DNA from 2 places in the Heyndrickxia sp. FSL K6-6286 genome. Region 2 is predicted to be linked to the other one. Evidence: a T-box and tRNA genes for the amino acid it is inferred to sense, from the RefSeq annotation. Region 2 holds a T-box; the other holds one or more tRNA genes.
What was found. The T-box of region 2 lies ahead of thrS (threonine--tRNA ligase). A T-box ahead of a tRNA ligase gene usually reads a tRNA of that ligase, here a tRNA-Thr.
Positions count from the first base shown of each region.

Region 1: it encodes a tRNA-Thr, which carries the amino acid that the T-box ahead of thrS (threonine--tRNA ligase) is inferred to sense. The anticodon was not compared.

Region 1 covers NZ_CP152029.1:88,423-96,173, reverse strand. Annotated here, with positions in the region: rRNA gene MHI39_RS00510 (23S ribosomal RNA) at 1-426, opposite strand, end outside; rRNA gene MHI39_RS00505 (16S ribosomal RNA) at 732-2,285, opposite strand; tRNA gene MHI39_RS00500 (tRNA-Ala) at 2,427-2,502, opposite strand; tRNA gene MHI39_RS00495 (tRNA-Pro) at 2,513-2,589, opposite strand; tRNA gene MHI39_RS00490 (tRNA-Arg) at 2,594-2,670, opposite strand; tRNA gene MHI39_RS00485 (tRNA-Leu) at 2,730-2,815, opposite strand; tRNA gene MHI39_RS00480 (tRNA-Gly) at 2,826-2,900, opposite strand; tRNA gene MHI39_RS00475 (tRNA-Leu) at 2,916-2,997, opposite strand; tRNA gene MHI39_RS00470 (tRNA-Lys) at 3,031-3,106, opposite strand; tRNA gene MHI39_RS00465 (tRNA-Thr) at 3,120-3,195, opposite strand; tRNA gene MHI39_RS00460 (tRNA-Val) at 3,351-3,426, opposite strand; rRNA gene rrf (5S ribosomal RNA) at 3,433-3,549, opposite strand; rRNA gene MHI39_RS00450 (23S ribosomal RNA) at 3,624-6,591, opposite strand; rRNA gene MHI39_RS00445 (16S ribosomal RNA) at 6,897-7,751, opposite strand, start outside.
Region 2 covers NZ_CP152029.1:2,469,018-2,476,768, reverse strand. Annotated here, with positions in the region: gene MHI39_RS12505 (VTT domain-containing protein) at 143-754, opposite strand; gene MHI39_RS12500 (HAD family hydrolase) at 919-1,530, opposite strand; gene MHI39_RS12495 (hypothetical protein) at 1,852-2,613, shown strand; gene MHI39_RS12490 (DUF2515 family protein) at 2,742-3,878, shown strand; gene MHI39_RS12485 (CBO0543 family protein) at 3,790-4,257, shown strand; gene thrS (threonine--tRNA ligase) at 4,248-5,468, opposite strand; T-box leader at 5,559-5,786, opposite strand; T-box leader at 5,855-6,078, opposite strand; gene MHI39_RS12475 (hypothetical protein) at 6,976-7,751, shown strand, end outside.

The DNA of each region.
Region 1 (7,751 bases), 2.4 Mb from region 2:
CCGCCGTACTCAGGATCCACTCTGGAGGGAACGAAGTTTCAACTACAGGGTTGTTACCTTCTTTGACGGGCCTTTCCAGACCTCTTCATTTACTCCGTTCCTTTGTAACTCCGTATAGAGTGTCCTACAACCCCAAGAGGCAAGCCTCTTGGTTTGGGCTTCTTCCGTTTCGCTCGCCGCTACTCAGGAAATCGCAATTGCTTTCTCTTCCTCCGGGTACTTAGATGTTTCAGTTCCCCGGGTCTGCCTTCCTTACTCTATGTATTCAAGTAAGGATACTACCCCATTACGGGCAGTGGGTTCCCCCATTCGGAAATCTCCGGATCAAAGCTCGCTTACAGCTCCCCGAAGCATATCGGTGTTAGTCCCGTCCTTCATCGGCTCCTAGTGCCAAGGCATTCACCGTGCGCCCTTACTAACTTAACCTAAAAGGTTATTTAAAACTACTTAATGGATTCATCCATAAAGTGGCGATTCTCGGTTATTACTTGGTTACTTCTTACATATCTAGTTTTCAAAGAACAATCCGGCGAATGATAAGCTTCGAATCTCTTCGTCAGCGCACTCACTCACATCCTCACGTATGTTTAATACGTTCCGGTGCTCATTCGCTTGCTTCCTCGACCTTCTCGCTTCTAATTCACCTCTATTAAACTGAAAGGATTAACCTTTCAAAACTGAACAAAACAGAAGACGTCTGAACCACGTAAGTGGTTTTCCATATTCCTTAGAAAGGAGGTGATCCAGCCGCACCTTCCGATACGGCTACCTTGTTACGACTTCACCCCAATCATCTGTCCCACCTTCGGCGGCTGGCTCCAAAAGGTTACCTCACCGACTTCGGGTGTTACAAACTCTCGTGGTGTGACGGGCGGTGTGTACAAGGCCCGGGAACGTATTCACCGCGGCATGCTGATCCGCGATTACTAGCGATTCCGGCTTCATGTAGGCGAGTTGCAGCCTACAATCCGAACTGAGAATGGTTTTATGGGATTGGCTAAACCTCGCGGTCTTGCAGCCCTTTGTACCATCCATTGTAGCACGTGTGTAGCCCAGGTCATAAGGGGCATGATGATTTGACGTCATCCCCACCTTCCTCCGGTTTGTCACCGGCAGTCACCTTAGAGTGCCCAACTGAATGCTGGCAACTAAGGTCAAGGGTTGCGCTCGTTGCGGGACTTAACCCAACATCTCACGACACGAGCTGACGACAACCATGCACCACCTGTCACTCTTGTCCCCGAAGGGAAATCCCTATCTCTAGAGAGGTCAAGAGGATGTCAAGACCTGGTAAGGTTCTTCGCGTTGCTTCGAATTAAACCACATGCTCCACCGCTTGTGCGGGCCCCCGTCAATTCCTTTGAGTTTCAGCCTTGCGGCCGTACTCCCCAGGCGGAGTGCTTAATGCGTTAGCTGCAGCACTAAAGGGCGGAAACCCTCTAACACTTAGCACTCATCGTTTACGGCGTGGACTACCAGGGTATCTAATCCTGTTCGCTCCCCACGCTTTCGCGCCTCAGCGTCAGTTACAGACCAGAGAGTCGCCTTCGCCACTGGTGTTCCTCCACATCTCTACGCATTTCACCGCTACACGTGGAATTCCACTCTCCTCTTCTGCACTCAAGTCTCCCAGTTTCCAATGGCCGCTTGCGGTTGAGCCGCAAGATTTCACATCAGACTTAAGAAACCGCCTGCGCGCGCTTTACGCCCAATAATTCCGGACAACGCTTGCCACCTACGTATTACCGCGGCTGCTGGCACGTAGTTAGCCGTGGCTTTCTGGTTAGGTACCGTCAAGGTACCGCCCTATTCGAACGATACTTGTTCTTCCCTAACAACAGAGTTTTACGATCCGAAAACCTTCATCACTCACGCGGCGTTGCTCCGTCAGACTTTCGTCCATTGCGGAAGATTCCCTACTGCTGCCTCCCGTAGGAGTCTGGGCCGTGTCTCAGTCCCAGTGTGGCCGATCACCCTCTCAAGTCGGCTACGCATCGTCGCCTTGGTGAGCCGTTACCTCACCAACTAGCTAATGCGCCGCGGGTCCATCTGTAAGTGATAGCGAAAAGCCATCTTTCAATTCTTCTTCATGCGAAGAAAAAAGTTATCCGGTATTAGCCCCGGTTTCCCGGAGTTATCCCAGTCTTACAGGCAGGTTACCCACGTGTTACTCACCCGTCCGCCGCTAATCATCAGGGAGCAAGCTCCCATCAGATTCGCTCGACTTGCATGTATTAGGCACGCCGCCAGCGTTCGTCCTGAGCCAGGATCAAACTCTCCAAAAAGATGTTTGATATAGCTCTTATAAAATAAAAGTAATTTATTGACGTTTCGTTTTGTTCAGTTTTCAAAGATCAATTTCTTTCGTCATTTAGCGACAACTTTTATAGTATATCTCATTTTAAATAAGTTGTCAACACTTTTTTTGGTGGAGCCTAGCGGGATCGAACCGCTGACCTCCTGCGTGCAAAGCAGGCGCTCTCCCAGCTGAGCTAAGGCCCCAATTATATAATGGTCGGGAAGACAGGATTCGAACCTGCGACCCCATGGTCCCAAACCATGTGCTCTACCAAGCTGAGCTACTTCCCGTTCATGGCGCGCCCGAGAGGAGTCGAACCCCTAACCTTTTGATCCGTAGTCAAACGCTCTATCCAATTGAGCTACGGGCGCATACTTGTATTTTACTATAACTATTATGGAAGAATCTTTTGCTACGCAAAAATTCTAAGTGCCGAGGACCGGAATCGAACCGGTACGGTAGTCACCTACCGCAGGATTTTAAGTCCTGTGCGTCTGCCAGTTCCGCCACCCCGGCAAGGGTTGTTTGGAGCGGAAGACGGGATTCGAACCCGCGACCCCCACCTTGGCAAGGTGGTGTTCTACCACTGAACTACTTCCGCGACTTTATTTTATAATGCGGGTGAAGGGAGTCGAACCCCCACGCCTTGCGGCGCCAGATCCTAAGTCTGGTGCGTCTGCCAATTCCGCCACACCCGCGTTATGAAAAATGTTTTTCGTTACAAAAAACAATGGTGAGCCATGAAGGACTCGAACCTTCGACCCTCTGATTAAAAGTCAGATGCTCTACCAACTGAGCTAATGGCTCGTAATGACCTAAGTGGTGCCGGCCAGAGGACTTGAACCCCCAACCTACTGATTACAAGTCAGTTGCTCTACCAATTGAGCTAGGCCGGCATTAGTATATTATAATCCCCAAGCAGAGATTAGTTATAATAGTCGTCCAGCTTTCAGTTTGCTTATTCAAGCAGCAGCTCAAGCTGTACGCTGATGTATTTCAAAGTAGTTTATTCGGTCGTGCTCTACCAATTGAGCTAGGCCGGCATTATATATGGTGGAGGATGACGGGATCGAACCGCCGACCCCCTGCTTGTAAGGCAGGTGCTCTCCCAGCTGAGCTAATCCTCCATAATCGCCTGGCAACGTCCTACTCTTGCAGGGGGAGAGCCCCCAACTACCATCGGCGCTAAGAAGCTTAACTTCCGTGTTCGGGATGGGAACGGGTGTGACCTTCTTGCCATAATTACCAGACTATATTTTGTTAAGGGCTTATTCCCTCAAAACTAGATATATCAAGAAGTAACGGTTCATAACCTTAAATCTATTTGGTTAAGTCTTCGATCTATTAGTATTCGTCAGCTCCATGTGTCGCCACACTTCCACCTCGAACCTATCAACCTGATCATCTTTCAGGGATCTTATTTAGATAAACTAAGGGAAATCTCATCTTGAGGGGGGCTTCATGCTTAGATGCTTTCAGCACTTATCCCTTCCGCACATAGCTACCCAGCGATGCCTTTGGCAAGACAACTGGTACACCAGCGGTGCGTCCATCCCGGTCCTCTCGTACTAAGGACAGCTCCTCTCAAATTTCCTACGCCCACGACGGATAGGGACCGAACTGTCTCACGACGTTCTGAACCCAGCTCGCGTACCGCTTTAATGGGCGAACAGCCCAACCCTTGGGACCGACTACAGCCCCAGGATGCGATGAGCCGACATCGAGGTGCCAAACCTCCCCGTCGATGTGGACTCTTGGGGGAGATAAGCCTGTTATCCCCGGGGTAGCTTTTATCCGTTGAGCGATGGCCCTTCCATGCGGAACCACCGGATCACTAAGCCCGACTTTCGTCCCTGCTCGACTTGTAGGTCTCGCAGTCAAGCTCCCTTGTGCCTTTACACTCTGCGAATGATTTCCAACCATTCTGAGGGAACCTTTGGGCGCCTCCGTTACCTTTTAGGAGGCGACCGCCCCAGTCAAACTGCCTGCCTGACACTGTCTCCCACCCCGATTCAGGGGTGCGGGTTAGAATTTCAATACAGCCAGGGTAGTATCCCACCGATGCCTCCACCGAAGCTGGCGCTCCGGCTTCAAAGGCTCCTACCTATCCTGTACAAGCTGTACCAAAATTCAATATCAAGCTGCAGTAAAGCTCCACGGGGTCTTTCCGTCCTGTCGCGGGTAACCTGCATCTTCACAGGTACTATAATTTCACCGAGTCTCTCGTTGAGACAGTGCCCAGATCGTTGCGCCTTTCGTGCGGGTCAGAACTTACCTGACAAGGAATTTCGCTACCTTAGGACCGTTATAGTTACGGCCGCCGTTTACTGGGGCTTCAATTCAAAGCTTCGTCTTGCGACTAACCTCTCCTCTTAACCTTCCAGCACCGGGCAGGCGTCAGCCCCTATACTTCGCCTTACGGCTTCGCAGAGACCTGTGTTTTTGCTAAACAGTCGCCTGGGCCTATTCACTGCGGCTCTCTCGGGCTTGCACCCTAACAGAGCACCCCTTCTCCCGAAGTTACGGGGTCATTTTGCCGAGTTCCTTAACGAGAGTTCTCTCGCTCACCTTAGGATTCTCTCCTCGCCTACCTGTGTCGGTTTGCGGTACGGGCACCTTTCACCTCACTAGAGGATTTTCTAGGCAGTGTGGAATCAGGAACTTCGGTACTAAATTTCCCTCGCCATCACAGCTCAAGGTATATGGTGACGGGATTTGCCTCGTCACCCCTCTAACTGCTTGGACGCACTATTCCAGCAGTGCGCTTACCCTATCCTCCTGCGTCCCCCCATCGTTCAAACGGTGAAGAGGTGGTACAGGAATATCAACCTGTTGTCCATCGCCTACGCCTTTCGGCCTCGGCTTAGGTCCCGACTAACCCTGAGCGGACGAGCCTTCCTCAGGAAACCTTAGGCATTCGGTGGAAGGGATTCTCACCCTTCTTTCGCTACTCATACCGGCATTCTCACTTCTAAGCGCTCCACCAGTCCTTACGGTCTAGCTTCGCAGCCCTTAGAACGCTCTCCTACCACGGACATCCAGCATTTTTCCGAAGGAAAAGATGCATTGATGTCCATCCACAGCTTCGGTGATACGTTTAGCCCCGGTACATTTTCGGCGCAGAGTCACTCGACCAGTGAGCTATTACGCACTCTTTAAATGGTGGCTGCTTCTAAGCCAACATCCTGGTTGTCTAAGCAACTCCACATCCTTTTCCACTTAACGTATACTTTGGGACCTTAGCTGGTGGTCTGGGCTGTTTCCCTCTTGACTACGGATCTTATCACTCGCAGTCTGACTCCTAAGGATAAGTCATTGGCATTCGGAGTTTGTCTGAATTCGGTAACCCGATGAGGGCCCCTAGTCCAAACAGTGCTCTACCTCCAAGACTCTTACCTTAAGGCTAGCCCTAAAGCTATTTCGGAGAGAACCAGCTATCTCCAAGTTCGATTGGAATTTCTCCGCTACCCACACCTCATCCCCGCACTTTTCAACGTGCGTGGGTTCGGGCCTCCAGTAAGTGTTACCTTACCTTCACCCTGGACATGGGTAGATCACCTGGTTTCGGGTCTACGACCTCATACTCTATCGCCCTATTCAGACTCGCTTTCGCTGCGGCTCCGCCTCTTCAGCTTAACCTTGCATGAAATCGTAACTCGCCGGTTCATTCTACAAAAGGCACGCTATCACTCTGCATAAAGCATAGAGCTCTAACTACTTGTAGGCACACGGTTTCAGGTTCTCTTTCACTCCCCTCCCGGGGTGCTTTTCACCTTTCCCTCACGGTACTGGTTCACTATCGGTCACTAGGGAGTATTTAGCCTTGGGAGATGGTCCTCCCTGCTTCCGACGGGATTTCACGTGTCCCGCCGTACTCAGGATCCACTCTGGAGGGAACGAAGTTTCAACTACAGGGTTGTTACCTTCTTTGACGGGCCTTTCCAGACCTCTTCATTTACTCCGTTCCTTTGTAACTCCGTATAGAGTGTCCTACAACCCCAAGAGGCAAGCCTCTTGGTTTGGGCTTCTTCCGTTTCGCTCGCCGCTACTCAGGAAATCGCAATTGCTTTCTCTTCCTCCGGGTACTTAGATGTTTCAGTTCCCCGGGTCTGCCTTCCTTACTCTATGTATTCAAGTAAGGATACTACCCCATTACGGGCAGTGGGTTCCCCCATTCGGAAATCTCCGGATCAAAGCTCGCTTACAGCTCCCCGAAGCATATCGGTGTTAGTCCCGTCCTTCATCGGCTCCTAGTGCCAAGGCATTCACCGTGCGCCCTTACTAACTTAACCTAAAAGGTTATTTAAAACTACTTAATGGATTCATCCATAAAGTGGCGATTCTCGGTTATTACTTGGTTACTTCTTACATATCTAGTTTTCAAAGAACAATCCGGCGAATGATAAGCTTCGAATCTCTTCGTCAGCGCACTCACTCACATCCTCACGTATGTTTAATACGTTCCGGTGCTCATTCGCTTGCTTCCTCGACCTTCTCGCTTCTAATTCACCTCTATTAAACTGAAAGGATTAACCTTTCAAAACTGAACAAAACAGAAGACGTCTGAACCACGTAAGTGGTTTTCCATATTCCTTAGAAAGGAGGTGATCCAGCCGCACCTTCCGATACGGCTACCTTGTTACGACTTCACCCCAATCATCTGTCCCACCTTCGGCGGCTGGCTCCAAAAGGTTACCTCACCGACTTCGGGTGTTACAAACTCTCGTGGTGTGACGGGCGGTGTGTACAAGGCCCGGGAACGTATTCACCGCGGCATGCTGATCCGCGATTACTAGCGATTCCGGCTTCATGTAGGCGAGTTGCAGCCTACAATCCGAACTGAGAATGGTTTTATGGGATTGGCTAAACCTCGCGGTCTTGCAGCCCTTTGTACCATCCATTGTAGCACGTGTGTAGCCCAGGTCATAAGGGGCATGATGATTTGACGTCATCCCCACCTTCCTCCGGTTTGTCACCGGCAGTCACCTTAGAGTGCCCAACTGAATGCTGGCAACTAAGGTCAAGGGTTGCGCTCGTTGCGGGACTTAACCCAACATCTCACGACACGAGCTGACGACAACCATGCACCACCTGTCACTCTTGTCCCCGAAGGGAAATCCCTATCTCTAGAGAGGTCAAGAGGATGTCAAGACCTGGTAAGGTTCTTCGCGTTGCTTCGAATTAAACCACATGCTCCACCGCTTGTGCGGGCCCCCGTCAATTCCTTTGAGTTTCAGCCTTGCGGCCGTACTCCCCAGGCGGAGTGCTTAATGCGTTAGCTGCAGCACTAAAGGGCGGAAACCCTCTAACACTTAGCACTCATCGTTTACGGCGTGGACTACCAGGGTATCTAATCCTGTTCGCTCCCCACGCTTTCGCGCCTCAGCGTCAGTTACAGACCAGAGAGTCGCCTTCGCCACTGGTGTTCCTCCACATCTCTACGCATTTCACC
Region 2 (7,751 bases):
ACTCCTATACATTCCCCCACTATAGACTTCTTTTCTATAGAATATTTCTGAATTCCTTTAAATTACCTTTTTATAAAATAATAAGGAGTGTCTGATGCTTAAAAGATCAGACAACTCCTATTCATCTTCTTATCCAATATTTCTAATTGTCACTTTCCATCCGCTCTGTGTGATTTTGATATTTATGTCGTAATTTGCTCCAAATATATAGACCAAAGATAAGGACAATTCCAATTAGAATAGTGATTTGGAAATGTTGAATTTGTTGAATAAGCTCTTGGATGTTACCAGGATAAAAATGGCCAATACTCAAATATAGAAAGGTTGTTGGGATGATTCCAATCATTGTTAGTAGTGTATACAATCCAATATTCATTCTAGATATCCCAGCCATAAAAGGAACAAAATTCCCTAACGGAAGTGGACTTGATATAGCCACACTCCAAACACCATACCTACTAAAATATTCTTTCGTTTTTTGATACTTTTCTCTTCTTTTTGAGGTTAATCTGTTTTCAGTAATTTTCCCTACCTTGTAACCGAAATAATATGGGATATAACTTCCCACTGCATATAAGAAACTTCCAAAAATCGAGGTAAAGATCATTTCAAACCAGGTTAGTTCCATTACAACGCCCATAGTTATGAGAAAGAACGTTCCAATAAAGGGGAAAGAACTTCCTTCAATAAACATTGAGAAAATAATCCCCCATATCCCCCACTCTTCAATAAAAGCATAAATTGAATGAGACATCTGAATCACTCCACATTTAAAAAGCTATTATCTAAAGAATAAATGTCCTTTCACTTTTGTTATAGAGACCATCGAATTAATTTTGCATCAGTCCTTAGATGGATGCAGTTTTATACATATATATAGTAAAAAAACCTCTCCTGACACATGGAGAGGTTAAATTTTTAATCATTCATTAATTTTAATATATCACCAGGTGTTTCGAAAATATATTGTGCTTCATCAAAACCATCCGTTGATCTTGCTCCCCACAATGCTAAACCAAAATCAACCCCAGCAGCATGTGCACACCTCATATCATAAATGGAATCTCCTATATAGATGGCTTGATTAGGCTCACAATGAAGTAAACTTAACCCTAAATTTAGAGGATCCGGGTATGGTTTATGCCTTTTAGTATCACTTGCACAAACAATTACCTCAAATTTTTGATGGATATTTAATAAATAAAAACTATTGTCCATTTCCTCAGCTGTTTTAGATGTAACTATTCCCATCTTTGGTAATTGATCAATAACTTCTATTATCCCCTCAAACAGAGGAACATTTTTTAATAACGGTTTTTCCCTTTCCATCCATGATTCAAGAGTTGTTGGGATGTCTGCAATATTTAATATTTCCAACGTTTTTAACCCTGGTATTCCTAATGAAAAACGTAAAGAATCTAAATCCTTATCAATTCCTTGTTCCTTTAAGGTTGCTTGTAAGGCTGTCAATCCGATCATTTCCGAATCAATAATTGTCCCATCTAAATCAAATATAAAAGCGGTATACATCCTTCTATCCATCCTCCCTACCATCATTTAAATTAAAGGTAATGGATGAAATGGATTTCATGTCAATAGTGAAATTGAGACTCATTCAATCATTTCATATCGACTTCATTTTTATTTGGTGTATAATTTTATTTCTTGGATTGCCTTTTTAATCGCTGTTCTTTATTCTTCGGAAAAATATTTCTCTTGATACAGTTGTAATCGCTACTCCCCACAAGCATTTTCAATATCAATTGGCTTATATCTATACATTTAACCATCGGCTAATTTCATGTATAATAAATGGAAAAGTTGATCTTAAGAAAAAGGAGATAGGCTAATTTGATAACACCTAAACTTATGAATATCATTCCACCCAAAGGTGATTACATAACATTTACGGATGAATCCCATTACACAGAGAAAATAAAAGAATGGGGATTATCAGCAAAAAAACAATTTTTATATAAAGATGGAAGAAATCAAGAATCCGTTACCATTAAGGGCTATGAAATATATGGAAAAACAGAAGAATATAACACGATTATTATTGAGTTCAATGATGGACAATTAAGCTGTATACACCCAGCATATTTAAAAGAAATGCAGGCTTCTAGCTTTAAAAAGACAAATATCACATCCTATTCAAATACAAATGAATCAGTAACTAACAACCAACAACAAGAGGAAATCCTCGAGGAGCAAACCGTGAAAACAGAAAAAACAACAGCTCCACAAGTAGAAAAAAAGATAAAACAAGAAAAGAAGCCTAAAATAGATCTTCCAGAAGAAAAGGTACGTTTTTCGGCAAATGTTAAACAGTTTGCTTTAACCTGGAATAACTTTAATGAGGAAAATGATGAGGTAGTCGTTTTAGAAAATGTTGTGATTCATCAGGATTCTCCGATTGAAATAGGCCATGCATGGTGTTCTCACTCAAAAACTCTAAAAAAACACGAACTCACTCAAGGTGACACTCTTGAATTTGACGGAAAAATTATAAAAAAGAAGCTTCCTAAAGGAAAAGATGTCGATGAAGAATTTATTGTTGATGTTCCTGTTTACTATAAAGTCAATAATCCGTCCAAAATCAAAAAAAGTTAAAGGTTCATCTTTTGTTCCTTTAGCTTTTTTATTCGGTTATTTTCCTCTAATAATCATTAAACTAACTCATCCTAAATAAAATGAGTATAACTAGTACAAATGACTCCCAAAGGAGGGGATTATTCTTTGTGTTTTTGATCAAGCAGAAGAAAAAAATACAATTAACAGATGCTTTATTAAAAATAAAAAAAGAGTTAAACAAAACTCATAACAATTCACTAGTCCCTCTTCTCCCCAAAGAGGAGAGATTACTCCACGAAATAATACAGAATACCATCCTTCATAATAAAAATAATCTTACGAGAACAAAGGCATATCTTGATTTTTACCAACGTCACCCTGAAATCCATTGGGCTTTTTTAGGTCATATGGTATCAAGGAATGGTGGTTGGAACATGACCGATTTAAAAGGTGAATTACTGTCCAAATTAGTAAGTAAAAAAGAAGCGATCGCCTTCTTTACCTTTCTTGAGAGAGGGAATTGGCTTATATTCCAGGATGCTTATCCCCAATTTTTAGTGTACGAGGAAAGCATGAAGCGTGGCCAAAATTTATTTCATCTCCTTCCTCACCTACATATTTCATCATTTATGTTCACCATTTGGAATCATTTTTGGAAAGATCGAAATCCTTATCTATTAGCCATCGCTCTTATCATTAATGAACAAAATTATTTAGAAATTAGAATCATTAACAATCAAACATTTAAGAAGCAAGTCTTCGAAACATTTGAATTCAAAATACAAGAAATCCTTTCAATGAACCATATTATCTTTCCCTATCTAGAAAACAATCAAATAGTATTAGTTGGCCAAACATTAAATCATTTTGAAAGTTTGCATGAGCGAATACTATTAGGGAAGCGATTATACAATATCTTATTTGACCATCCAGAACGATTGAAGAAAACAGTGCACTGGGCAAAAACCCATTCTCATACTGGTTCCCGAAAAGACTACTGGCCTCATCTGTTTAATGATGTGAATGAAGGAGTACCAGGTGTTGAATGGAAAACAAGGTTAAAGTCTTGTCAGATCGAACCTAGCTGTCCTCGTTTTTATAGTCCAAGACTACCTTATGCTTGGAAAAATTCTATTCATGAAAAAGCAGAAATCAAAGATTGGTACACAAATTGGCAAGTTATCCAATACCTTGTAGACTCAAAAGAAAAAGTAGATGGAGAGATTAAGCATGATTACTGTAAAACCCTTGAAAAGCTTGAACGAGCAGGAATTGCAAAAAAAACGATCACATTCCTCAATTAGAAATTTGATCCCTACCTTGCTTTTCGCTTCGCTTATTGGCACCTATCTAGATCTATTTTTTACAGGAGTTGGTTTATATACCTTCCCTAAAAGGCCATTTCCTGAACTATTTTCGATTAATATTTTCTTTCCACTGCTCGGACTCCCTTGTTTAATTATTCTCTACATCTATATAATCCGTTACTTATCTAAATGGAGGAAAGCAGGCTTGATCATGCTATTAAGCCTGCTCATGGCTGTTTTTGAAAGATACTCTGAAACGCTTGGCTTTCTGGATCATACGAATTCATGGAAACATATTTATTCAGTTTTTGGCTATTCCCTTTATTTTACTGTTATTGATTATTTCTATCGCTGGTCAAACAAGTCCTATGAATGATTTTCTAGAGTATTTTTTTCTTTTATGATTTTATCCAAAGCGTCCATCACACTCATCTGACCAAGGTTTCCCTCTCCTCGTCTCCTTAAAGATACCGCTCCATTTTCAATTTCTTGATCACCAATTATGAGCATGAACGGTATCTTTTCTGTTTCTGCATCTCTTATTTTTAAGCCTATTTTTTCAATTCTTTCGTCGATTTCAATTCGTATTCCAACTTGTTGAAATTGCTGTTTAATGTGCTCGGCATACGGAAGGTGCTTATCAGAAATAGGCAAAATCTTCGCTTGTATAGGAGCTAACCATAAAGGGAAATCACCAGCATAATGTTCAATCAATATGGCCATAAAGCGCTCAAGCGATCCGTAAATAGCTCGGTGAATCATAATTGGAATATGATATTTATTATCCTCACCGATATATTGGCAATTAAATTTTTCTGGCATTTGAAAATCAAGTTGTACGGTACCGCATTGCCAGCTTCTACCTAATGAATCTAAAATATGATAATCAATCTTTGGCCCGTAAAACGCTCCATCTCCATGGTTTATTTGATAAGGAAGCTCTTTTTTCTGTAGTACTGATTCCAAAGCCGCCTCTGCTTTGTCCCATATTTCCTCTGAGCCCATATATTTCTCAGGTCGAGTGGAAAGTTCAATTTTATAGCTAAATCCAAATTCTGAATAAAATTCATCCACTAGTTCTAGTACCTTATCAATTTCAGATTCAATTTGATCCTCTCGTACAAAAATATGTGCATCATCCTGTGTAAACGAACGTACTCGTAGCAGACCATTTAAAGATCCAGAAAGTTCATGCCGATGAACTAATCCTAGTTCTCCGTATCGTATCGGGAGCTCACGATAGCTTCGACGTTTATTATTAAAAATGAGAACAGCACCCGGACAATTCATTGGCTTAATAGCATAATTTTGATCGTCCACTTTCGAAAAATACATGTTTTCATGATAATGGTCCCAATGACCTGATTTCTCCCATAACTCTTGTTTCATCATGATCGGTGTCTTAATTTCCTGATATCCAGCTAAATGATGCTTTTGTTTCCAAAAATACTCGAGTTCATTTCGTATGACCATTCCTTTTGGTAAGAAGAAAGGCATACCCGGCGCTTCTTCTGATGACATAAATAACTCTAATTGTTGACCTAATTTACGATGATTTCGTTTTTCTGCTTCCATTTCAATTGACATAGTAATTCCTCCTAAAATTGAATAAGCTGTTTGTGCTCTAACCATTAATTTTTATAAGAGTATAAATAAAAAAACGCACTCATCCCAAAGACAAGGGACGAGTGCGGTCGTGGTGCCACCCTAATTTCGCAAAGCATGCAGCTGCTTTACGCTCAAATAGATAACGGTTTTTTTCCGATTATGGATACTAAGCAAATCCTTTTCCCCATAATAGCTCAAAGGTGGTAAATTTTCCTTTTTCTTCAGGGCTCGCAGCCAATGACCCTGTTCTCTGCAAAGAAAAATTAGAAAAATTCATGTCCTTATCATCGCAATATATATATATATAATTTTTTTAAAAAACATACTCTTTAAAAATCAAATAAAAAACGCACCCATCCCAAAGACAAAGGGACGAGTGCGGTCGTGGTGCCACCCTAATTTCGCAAAGCAAAATCTACTTTACGCTCATAAAGATAACGGTTTTCCCGTTTATGGATACTAAGCAAGGCTTTTCCCCATAAAAGCTCAAAGGTGGTAAATCAAACATTTTTCTACAGGGCTTACAGCCAATGACCCTGTTCTCTGGAAGAAAATTAAGTATGATTCATGTCCTTATCAAAGCAATGTTATTTCTTACAAATTGTAATGAATTGTTTTTTTGAATTGTAAATGGATAATTTATAAAAGTCAAGAAATATTTTTTGATAAAGTTACTATTGATTATTTACAATGATAATTATTTTAAACACGACGGAAAATAAAGTCAATAACGAATATGAGGTGTAAAACCGTCTATTTTCCAATAAATGATCAGTATTTTAAATGTCTAACAATAATACTTTCATGCTTTAAATTTTTTATCTCAGGTATTTCACACCATTATTTGTTGATAATTTTCCTTAAATTTTAGACACTCATGTAATAATAACTTTCGATATTAAAGAATTTTAGTCAAAAGTGTATAGATGAAATGATAATAACTGCATTGAAATCGATTCATTACAAAATTGGGTTATTAGTAGACCTACCAATCTGTATCCAAATCACGCTCTGAAAATAATAAAAATTTTAGTAAATATTTTATTACACACTTTATATTAGTTAAGCTTATTTAATAAACGTAATAAATGGAACTACAATATTTAATTCAACTCAAGACTGACCTTAAGTTGGTAAACTCTTGTTGTCCAGTACCCCTATATATATCGTTAAATTTCCCCCTAAAAAGCAACAATGTTTGAGAAAAGATCCTATAATAATATTGAGGTTATATTTTATTAGGAATTAATCCATTTCCCAATTATGCAAATTAAACATATTCTTAGGATTTTTAAACTGATTATTGGCGATTAACTAATTTTCATTTCGTATTTTTTGTGTAAGTATATGTAGTTATTGACAATGAAACAAGTATTAAAAAATAAAACAATACCACATTCAAATTTCCATTTATTATCAGTTATTGCCTTAATAAGAATGGTAAAAATAAGTTCAAGACACTTATTCTTATTTGGAGCTGGTAAAATTGGCTAAATATACGTTAACTTTCAGTTTCTTTTTCCTCATGCTTATTTACTCACCGTCTATATCAGCTTCTACTATTCATTCGAACCAACAACCGATTAATTTTCAAATTGAATTGCTTCATTGGAAAGATGTAAACCAAATTATTCCAAAGAATTCCGTGTTTACAGTTATTGATGTTGAAACAGGAAAAAGCTTTGACGTACAAAGACGGGCAGGGTCACATCATGCAGATGTTCAGCCTCTCACGCGAAAAGATACAAAAGTGATGAAAGAGATATATCATGGTCATTGGAGCTGGCGAAGAAGAGCCATATTAATCTTAGCTGAAAACAGACTACTTGCAGCTTCTATGCACGGCATGCCTCATGGTGCAGGTGCATTAGCAAATGGTTTCCCTGGACATTTTTGTATACATTTTGCCGGAAGTACTACACATCGAACAGAAAGAACGGATTTATCCCATCAGCTTATGATCATGAAAGCAGCAGGAAAAATTGATGACTATTTAGCAGGAGCAAACCCTTTTCAAGTTGCAGATGCCCTACTCGTATTTATTAAAAATGGGGATAAAGGGTTAATCCATAAAGTGGCATTGACTGAAAAGAAGAATTTAAATAAGCAGATTAATAAAATAGATAAAATTGAAACTCTTCGTTGGAATAGAAAAGATAGTATAGAAGATGGCGCCAATGATTTAACCATCACTGTACCAGTTGAACTCCAATTGTACATTAAAGAGAGCGGAAGAGTAAACACGAAGATCTCCTTTCAATT